DNA from 2 places in the Priestia sp. JV24 genome. Region 2 is predicted to be linked to the other one. Evidence: a T-box and tRNA genes for the amino acid it is inferred to sense, from the RefSeq annotation. Region 2 holds a T-box; the other holds one or more tRNA genes.
What was found. A T-box is a leader RNA that pairs with one kind of tRNA and senses whether it is charged. The one in region 2 lies ahead of leuS (leucine--tRNA ligase), so its partner is inferred to be a tRNA-Leu.
Positions count from the first base shown of each region.

Region 1: it encodes a tRNA-Leu, which carries the amino acid that the T-box ahead of leuS (leucine--tRNA ligase) is inferred to sense. The anticodon was not compared.

Region 1 covers NZ_JAPCIN010000008.1:16,242-21,417, forward strand. The annotation lists gene OK414_RS02050 (phBC6A51 family helix-turn-helix protein) at 1-265, shown strand, start outside; gene OK414_RS02055 (hypothetical protein) at 316-624, shown strand; gene OK414_RS02060 (hypothetical protein) at 956-2,422, shown strand; tRNA gene OK414_RS02065 (tRNA-Leu) at 2,652-2,733, shown strand; tRNA gene OK414_RS02070 (tRNA-Gly) at 2,806-2,879, shown strand; gene OK414_RS02075 (B3/4 domain-containing protein) at 2,995-3,660, opposite strand; gene queG (tRNA epoxyqueuosine(34) reductase QueG) at 3,790-4,926, shown strand; gene OK414_RS02085 (amidase domain-containing protein) at 4,999-5,176, shown strand, end outside.
Region 2 covers NZ_JAPCIN010000023.1:794,080-799,255, reverse strand. The annotation lists gene OK414_RS25345 (MDR family MFS transporter) at 155-1,342, shown strand; gene OK414_RS25340 (GntP family permease) at 1,499-2,821, shown strand; gene OK414_RS25335 (hypothetical protein) at 2,886-3,074, shown strand; T-box leader at 3,318-3,536, shown strand; gene leuS (leucine--tRNA ligase) at 3,601-5,176, shown strand, end outside.

The sequences.
Region 1 (5,176 bases), on a different contig from region 2:
CTTTATCAAGTATCAGGCGGCATTAAGTACGAGTATGCTTGAGTCTTATCGCGCTGAAGCTGATGCGCAATTACTTAAGTTAGTTCGTGGTACTTCTAATAACGGTATTCCTAGCGTCAAAGGACTGCAGTTGTACTACGAAATCATGGGCGTTAAACAGAACAAACTTACAATCGAGAGTGAGAAATCTAGTTCCCGACGTATTTCCGATGAGGAAGTTAGCGCAGGACTTGCGGAACTAAACGACATGTTTAAAGAGAATTAATGGGCTGCCATTTGGCGGCTCTTTTTTAATATGCTAAAGGAGAGATAACTATGGATAAACAATTAATCGAGTTTGATAACGCAGTTGAAGCTTTGGGGAATTCTATTTTTTTTGATGTACCGCCTAAATATATCACAGATGTACAGCAATTCCGTGATTATTTCGATCAACAAAAGGATACTAAATTACGCAAGTTAGGATTGCATCTTATCGATGCATGCACCGCGTTTGGATTTATGTACCGCGCAAGCGTGGACTATAACAAGTTATACGATAAAACATTAGAAATAGGGCACTTACGAGGGGAGGTATATAGACGTGGCTTACAATCTCACGGCGGTGCTCCAATTAAGAGATGACCTATCTAAAGGTTTAAAGTCAGCGATGAAGAATATTGGTGCCGCACAAAAAGCTACGAATAATTACCGTGACTCGATGGGGCGCCTACGTGATGCTAACGGCCGTTTTGCTAGTTCAAATCGCACCAGTATCAGCTCAATGAACGGCTTCAAATCGGCGACACACGGCGCTATAGCAACAGTGGGAACATTAACGGCAGGCGTCTTGTCTGCTGCAGGCGCTTATAAGACGTTACAGGCTACGGTTGGTGAAGCGATGAAGATGGAACAGTCGCAGGTAACCATTGACGCCATGTTCGATAATAAGAAGCTATCTAAGCAGTACCAGGATATGCTGAACTCGTTCGCTATTAAATCGCCAGTATTAGATTCCTCTGAAATGTTTTCTAACTCAAAATCGTTTATATCGCAATCAAAGGACGTAAAGCAGTTAGAGAAAATGTGGAATTTAACAGAACGGCTACTTGCTGTCGACCCAAAACAAGGTGTAGAAGGCGCAGTAATGGCGATGAAAGAATTAATGAGTGGTGATACGCAATCAATGGTAGAACGTTTTGAGATGCCACGTAAAGCGCTTAATGACATCAAAAATCTACCGTTGGATCAGCAGTTAACAGCTCTAGATAAGCTATATAACAAAATGGGTATGACGAATAAGCTCGTAACCGCAATGGGTAGCACTTCTCTCGGTTATATTACGCAAATTAAAGAGGCACTATCTATGAAGTTTCGTGCAGTCGGATTTGAGGCATTAAAATCGCTTAAACCGGTTATTGTCGACATCAAAAATGCGGTCAGTGACGGCGCACTAGACGGTTTCTTTAATTCGATGGGCCGCGCCTTCGCTTTCTTAGGATCCGAGGCGTCTAAATTTGCGAATTACATTAAAACGAACTGGCCGACTATCAAATCGAATTTCCAATCGACACAATCGCTACTGCAGCCGGTTGGTGATGCGCTGAAATGGGTGTATGACAAAGCGAAAGTAGCAGGCGATTATATTATCCAGAACTGGCCAGCCGTACAGACGACGGTCCTTTCACTCGCAGCAGGATTCGCGACGTTAAAGGCGGGACTAGCGATTGCAGGCGCAATTAGTACGTTGACTAAAGCGTGGGCGTTATATCGTGCAGGAGCAACAACAGCAGCAATTGCGCAGTTAGGACTTAATGCGGCAATGTTAATGTGTCCTACAACGTGGATTGTGGCGGGTATAGCAGCAGTGGTCGCGGCTGGAGTGGCCTTATACCTGAATTGGGATAAGGTGAAAGCTAAAGCGCAACAGTTGTGGTCTAAATTCGGAAGTCTTATTACGAAAATACTAGCATTCTCTGGGCCGTTCGGACAGTTAATCGCAGCAGGTATTAAAGTAATGTCTAACTGGGATTCGATTAAAGCTAAAGCGTCCGTAGTATTCGGAGCAGTTGGCGGGTTCATCGACGGAGTAAAAGCCAAGTTCCATTCGTTCACAAGCGCAGTATCATCATTTAAAATGCCAAGTTTCAAAATGCCGAGCATGGCAAGCACGAAAGCCGGAATGGGACCGTCCAAATCGAAGTCGAAGAAGAAACATTATCACGGTCTATCACGTGTTCCTTACAACGGCTATCAAGCGATCCTCCACAAGAACGAGCGAGTATTAACAGCGAAAGAGAACCGTCAGTATGCAACAGGTAACGGCAGCATCAGTATCGCTAAGCTTGCGGATAGCATTGTCGTTCGTGAGGAAGCTGATATCGATAAGTTTGCTGCGTCATTAGCTCGTAAGATTTATCTTGCTGGCGAGGCAGGCGCATAAAAATAACGGAGTGGCCTCTTCGGCTTGCTCCGTTCTACATATAATAGGAAGAAACTCGCCTAAAATACCGTATATACCCACCGTACAACCAGCGTAAACATACTTCGACAATTTTTTTTCGAAAAAGGTGTTGACTCTTTAGCTATATCGTACTATAATTACATTATCGCTTTTGAACGTGATCGTACGTAGTAATACGGAACAAACGTAGTAGAAAGCTCGATACTATGCCGATGTGGCGGAATTGGCAGACGCGCACGACTCAAAATCGTGTTCCTTCGGGAGTGTCGGTTCGACCCCGACCATCGGTACTTTAGCTTTACTTGACAGGATGATTCCTGTTTTTATTTTTACTTATCGGTCGACAAATTTTGATAATATTTGCGGGTGTAGTTTAGTGGTAAAACCTCAGCCTTCCAAGCTGATGTCGTGAGTTCGATTCTCATCACCCGCTCCATACATATTGTTATCACAACGCAGTGTCTCGCTTTCAAAGCTGAGATGTTGCGTTTTTTATTTTTAGCGTAAATATAGCGTCTATCTTTTCAAGATAGACGCTATATTTACGTACATCAGTTAATGACTTGATAGGTTGCTGCGCCGCCGTGAATTTGAATGAACATGTCACTTAGGGATTTAGTTAGTTTATAAGCCTGTTCTTCTGAAAGTGAAGGCTTTAAATAAATGAACTGTACAGCTTGTGTTGTCTTTTCAGTTACGTACGCTCGGTTAGAATCGACATAAGGGCTTCCGAAAGCTCCTAGGGCATCTTTAGAAATGATTTTATTTTCTAAAGAAATGTTACGTTCATTTAGAGCTTCATAAGACTCTTCTTTTTTACCGATAGTAAATTTGATGGGGCCTTCTAAATTAGAGGAATCATACATTCCAATTGGGACTTCATATTGCAATGAAAAAAAGTTGTTAATGTCCACAGCAGAATTGATAGAAGGCAAATACGTTTGTTTTCCTATTCTTCTAATTAAAGCTTCTATAGAAGGACGGTATTTACTTGGATCAGTTCCAAATGTTTTGAAAAGCTTTCTCCACTCGCTAACACCTTCGAATTCTGTTACTTTTTTTGACTCAAGGTCGAAATAAATGGATTCTTGAAAGAGGCGCAGACGTCCTTTTAGCATTTGAGGAGAATCGCCAACTTCAATATTTTTATATTGAATGATTCCCATTTTAAAAGAAGGGCAAAGCTGTTTAATAGCGGGCGATAATGTAAAGTTCATTTTTTTGATCCTTTCTATTATAATTAGTATTTGTTCGTTTATAGATACCATCCTATCATTTCGTTGAGTGAGAAAACAGTTCAATGCATGAATATATAGAATTTCTTAGAAAGGAGGCCATTATTCACTATGAATGCGTATCAGTTGAAGGAAGAAATTATTTCATATAGCAAAGAGATTGGAATCGATAAGATTGGATTTGCGAGTGCTTCCATGTTTGATGAGTTAAAGAATCGATTGTTAGCACAGCAAGAGTTAGGTTATGCTTCAGGCTTTGAAGAACCTGATATTGAAAAGAGAGTAGATCCCACATTAGTTGTTCCAAAAGCTAGATCGATTATTTCAATTGCACTTGCGTATCCTTCTAAATTAAAGGATGCACCAAAGAGCACAAAGGAAGATCGTCGAGGAATCTTTTGCCGTGCTTCTTGGGGGCAAGATTATCATACGGTTCTACGTGATAGGCTTCAAAAGCTTGAAACCTTCATAAAAGAAAAAGTACCTGCAGCTATCCTTCAATCGATGGTAGACACAGGTGAGCTGTCGGACCGAGCTGTAGCAGAAAGAGCTGGTATTGGCTGGAGCGGTAAGAACTGTGCCATTATTACACCTGAATTTGGTTCCTACGTGTATTTAGGAGAAATGATTACAGATATCCCGTTTCCTCCTGATAAACCGATAGAGGACGGTTGTGGTACTTGTAATAAGTGTGTTGATGCGTGCCCTACGGGTGCGCTTGTAACAGGTGGTCAGCTGAATTCGCAGCGATGCATTGCCTTTTTAACCCAAACAAAAGGATTTTTAGCTGAAGAATTTCGAAGTAAATTAGGCAATCGTTTATATGGCTGTGATACATGTCAAACTGTGTGTCCTGAAAATAAAGGAAAAGACTTTCATTTTCACCCTGAGATGGAGCCTGACCCAGAACTTGCGAAGCCTAAATTAAAACCGCTTTTAACGATGAGTAATCGTGAATTCAAAGAGAAATTTGGACATGTTTCAGGTTCTTGGAGAGGGAAAAAGCCAATTCAGCGTAATGCCATTATTGCACTGGCCCATTTTAAAGATCAAACCGCCGTTCCAGATTTAATTGAATTAATTAAAAATGACGTTCGCCCTGTCATTCGAGGAACAGCGGCATGGGCGTTAGGCAAAATTGGCGATAAAGAAGCGTTAGATATACTTATGAACTTAAGAGAAAAAGAAAAGGACCAAGAAGTAATTGAAGAAATGTCAAAAGGTATAGAGATGCTTCAAGAGATCTAAACCTTATTTTTATTGATAAAGTTAGCTAATGAGTCATAGCGTATAATAAACGCTTAGAAAAGTGGTGACATTATGCTAACAAAAAGGAATGTATTATATACTTTAATTAAAGCGCGTGCGGACAGCTATGTAAAAGGTGAGCTTCATGAAGACTTTAAGCCTTTCATTGAACATCAGTGTGAGCTAAAGCGGTCTCTTATAAAAAAAAGAGAAGTTGATGTTTTAAAATGTAATATGAAAGGTTCTATTC
Region 2 (5,176 bases):
TAAAAAGGTGATTTTGCATGATATTGTCATGTGGAATCACCTTTTTAAATAGTCAGCGAATTTCAAATAAATTGTCTATATGTAAAAGCATTGCGAACCCTTTAAGAAAAGACTAGAATGTACGTTGGCATTCGAATAGATAGGGGGGAGATCAATGCCCAAATCACTTTGGTTTTTGATTATTGGTATGCTTGTAAACGTAACGGGAGCTTCATTTTTATGGCCTCTCAATACAATTTATATAAATGAACATTTAGGAAAGTCGTTATCCGTCGCAGGAGTGGTTCTTATGCTGAATTCTGCGGCAAGCGTAGTAGGAAATTTGCTTGGAGGAACGCTTTTTGACAAAATCGGAGGATATAAATCCATTTTATCAGGAATTATTATTACTCTTATTGCATTAGTGGGACTCGTGTTTTTCCATGGTTGGCCTACATACGTTGTTCTCTTGGTTGTTGTAGGGTTTGGATCTGGTATTGTGTTTCCATCTATGTATGCAATGGCAGGGTCCGTTTGGCCACAAGGCGGAAGAAAAGCATTTAATGCGATGTACGTTGCTCAAAATGCAGGAGTAGCTATTGGCGCCGCGGTAGGGGGCATTGTAGCGTCTTATTCATTTACGTATATTTTCTTAGCTAATACAATTTTATACGTTATTTTTCTGCTTATTGCTATTTTTTCATATCGTCATATTTCGGTTACCGTTGGACAAACGAATGTCCTTAATGAAGCAGGGAGCATTGGGCATAAAACGAAGCTGACTGCTCTTCTTATTTTATGTACGGGGTATGTCTTATGCTGGGTGGCGTATGTTCAGTGGCAAACAACGATTGCTACGCATACGCGTGAGCTGAATATACCTCTTTCTAGCTACAGTTTGCTTTGGACAATTAACGGGATTTTAATTGTAGTCGGTCAGCCTTTGATTGTACCCATCATTCAAAAAGTAGCAAAAACATTAAAAGTACAGGTCCTAATTGGAACGGTTATTTTTGTGGCTTCTTTTGTTATCGTGGTGAATGCTACAACATTTCCGCAGTTCTTAACAGCAATGGTTGTGTTAACAATTGGAGAAATGTTCGTTTGGCCAGCCATTCCGGCTGTTGCAAGTCATTTGGCTCCATCTGGAAAAGAAGGATTTTATCAAGGTGTAGTTAACAGCATGGCTACTGCAGGTAAAATGATTGGTCCTCTCTTTGGAGGCGTTATTTTCGATGCGTTTAATATGTCTACACTGTGCTATTTATTAATTGGACTATTGCTATTCAGCATGTGTACAACATGGATATACGATTATAAATTAAAAGAAAAACGTCAGCGTTCATTAACCATCTCTAAATAAATAGAGATGGTTTTATTTTTGAATGCTTAATAAACGTAGGAATGTCTTCAGTATTCCTTTAATAATATAATAAGGGTTGTGACAAGCAAAGAAAGGAGTATATACCTGTAAATGTGTAAGCGTTTTCTAATTATATGACTTCATGGGGGGCTAAACATGCTTAGTATGATTGGATTAATTGGAGGATTATTGCTGCTCATTGTATTAACGATGAGAGGCATGAATTTATTTATAGCAGGTCCGCTCAGTGCTTTAGTTGTTGCGTTAACAAGCGGAATGCCTTTATTTCCACAGCTGGTGAAAGAAGGAGAAGCAAATTTTGTTGGAAATTACATGTCTGGTTTCACAGGATTTATTGCTTCTTGGTATTTAATGTTCCTATTGGGCGCCGTCTTTGGAAAAGTGATGGAAGACAGCGGGGCTGCTGATAGTGTTTCTCGCTGGATTGTCAGTAAACTAGGAATGAAAAGAGCAGTGTTGGCGATTGTACTTGCCTGTGCGGTCTTGACATACGGAGGAGTCAGTCTGTTTGTAGTAGCATTCTCTGTCTATCCAATGGCTTTAAGCTTATTCAAACAGGCCGATTTGCCGAGGCGGTTTATCCCTGCTGCTTTAGCATTCGGTTCCGTTACGTTTACGATGACCTCGGCTGGATCGCCTGAAATCCAAAACTGGATTCCAATTGAATACTTAAAGACTAGTCCGTATGCAGGATGGGAAGTTAGTTTAGTTGTAGCAGTAGTGATGGCTGTATTCGGCTACTGGTGGTTAAAGCGCTTGATTTCAAAAGCAGTTAAAAATGGAGAGCGTTTTATATCACGCAAGAAAGATCCAGTAGTAACGGAAAATCAGTCTCTTCCTAATCCTTTATTAAGTTTGCTTCCGCTTGTGGTCGTGCTCATTATTTCTTTTGCACTTCATAAGCCACTTCAGCAATCTGCGCTGATTGTCGCACTTTTAAGCGGGATCATTGTCACTTATATTGTGAACCGAAAGCATTTTAAAGGATTTTGGAATGCAGCTTCAGAAGGAACACTGGGTGCGTTAATTGCTATTGGGAATACAGCGGCTGTCGTAGGTTTTGGAGGAGTTGCTAAGGCTGTTCCCGCGTTTGGAGTGGCTGTAGATGCCATGACGCATATTCCAGGAAGTCCGTTGATTGGAGGAGCTATTGCCGTGAGTGTTATCGCGGGGATGACAGGTTCGGCTTCAGGAGGTCAGGCGATTGCTTTGCCAATTTTAGCACCTCACTATCTAGATGCTGGTGTAAATCCAGAAGCTCTCCATCGCGTAGTAGCTATTTCCTCTGGAGTATTAGATTCCTTGCCTCATAATGGTTATGTCGTAACAACAATTAATTCTATTTGCGGAGAAACTCATAAAGATGCGTATGGATCAGTTGCAGCAATGACGGTGATTGTGCCGCTTGTTGGTCTTGTACTTGCGATCATCCTGTTTTCTTTTGGATTTGGCATTTAATAATAGCAGCTAAAGAAAATAGGGACTGGGATAAAAGTATTTTAGTTGAAGGAAGATCCGAACGATGAATCGTTCGGATCTTTTCATGTTTATGGTGAACGTAGGTTTCATTTGTTTAGGTGCTTCTAGCTGCGGAGTGGAGGGCAAGGTAAAGACTCCTGAAGTAGGTGAGACCCCGCATGAGTGTAAGAAACGAGGAGGCTCATCGGCCGCCAGCGGAAAAAGTCTTGCACGGAAATCAACAGCGGTGTAACCAAGAAATTCATACTAGCGCATTTATCCCATTTGTTCGTCTTTAAATTGGATTGATTTAATTATGTCTCAATCCCTTTTTTGTTTGGCCGTGGATGTATGTTTTTGGGAGAAGTTGTTCATATATAAGAATGAAAGAGAGGATTTAGCAACAAAGCAGTGCTGCATTGCAGAAACTTTTACAAAATCCCTTGAACAACTTGCAGTTTACGAACATATTATTTACAATACAAGGTAGTATGATGTAAAAACTATGATAAGGAATAGTAGTGAACGAAGCGAGCTAAGAGAGCTGACGGGTGGTGCGAGTCAGCAAACGAGCGTTCATGAACTCACCTTGGAGTTGTAAATGTGAAGTAAAGTAACATTTGCCGTCTATCCGCGTTAAGGAAAATGAGTGAGTACATAATTGTGCTAATTTGGGTGGTACCGCGGGAAGTTTATTCAACCTCTCGTCCCTTTGTTTGAGGGATGAGGGGTTTTTTAGTTTAATTAAATACAGCTGGAGCGTACAAGGAGGATTATGTATGGCTTTTAATCATGAAAAGATCGAACAAAAATGGCAAAAAGTTTGGGAAGAAAATAAAACATTTAGAACAACAGAAGATGAAGGAAAGCGTAAATTTTACGCATTAGATATGTTCCCTTATCCATCTGGCGCTGGTTTACACGTTGGGCATCCAGAAGGTTATACAGCAACGGATATTTTATCTCGTATGAAGCGTATGCAAGGATACAATGTACTTCATCCGATGGGATGGGATGCATTCGGACTACCTGCTGAACAGTATGCATTAGATACAGGAAACGACCCGGCTGAATTCACTGAACTTAACATTAATAATTTCCGTCGTCAAATCAAATCGTTAGGTTTCTCTTACGATTGGGAGCGAGAAATTAATACAACTGATCCAAACTACTACAAATGGACACAGTGGATTTTCTTACAGCTATATAAAAACGGCTTAGCTTATGTGGATGAAGTAGCTGTTAACTGGTGTCCTGCTCTAGGAACAGTACTTGCGAACGAAGAAGTTATTGACGGCAAAAGTGAGCGTGGGGGACATCCGGTTGAGCGTCGTCCAATGAAGCAGTGGATGCTTAAAATCACAGCTTATGCAGATCGTTTACTAGAAGATTTAGATGAGCTTGATTGGCCAGAAAGTATTAAAGAAATGCAGCGCAACTGGATTGGCCGCTCTGAAGGAGCTCACGTGCACTTCACAATCGATGGATACAAGGACACATTTACTGTGTTCACAACGCGTCCTGACACGCTATTTGGAGCAACGTATGCCGTTTTAGCACCTGAACATCCGTTTGTAGAAAAAATTACAACAGCCGAACAAAAAGAAGCGGTAGAAGCGTATTTAGATCAAATTAAAAGCAAAAGCGATTTAGAACGTACAGACTTAGCTAAAGACAAAACTGGCGTATTCACTGGTGCTTATGCAATTAACCCTGTAAACGGCGAGAGAATGCCAATTTGGATTGCTGACTATGTTTTAATGAGCTATGGCACAGGTGCAATTATGGCTGTTCCAGCTCATGATGAGCGTGATTATGAATTTGCTGTTAAATTTGAACTGCCGATTAAAGAAGTAGTAGCGGGCGGAGACGTTTCAAAAGAAGCTTATACAGGCGACGGCGAGCACGTTAATTCAGACTTCTTAAATGGTTTAGATAAAGAAGAAGCAATTTCAAATATGATTCAGTGGCTTCAAACAAATGAAAAAGGTGAAAAACAAGTAACATACCGTCTGCGTGACTGGTTATTCAGTCGTCAGCGCTACTGGGGTGAACCAATTCCTGTTATTCACTGGGAAGATGGCACAACGACTGCAGTTCCTGAAGATCAGCTTCCGCTTGTGTTACCAAAAACGACTGAAATTAAACCGTCAGGCACAGGTGAATCTCCGTTAGCAAACATTGATGACTGGGTGAACGTAGTAGATCCGGAAACAGGCAAAAAAGGGCGCCGCGAAACAAATACAATGCCTCAATGGGCAGGCAGCTGCTGGTATTACTTACGCTACATTGATCCAACAAACAGTGAAGTGTTAGCAGATGCAGATAAATTAAAAGAATGGTTGCCGGTTGATA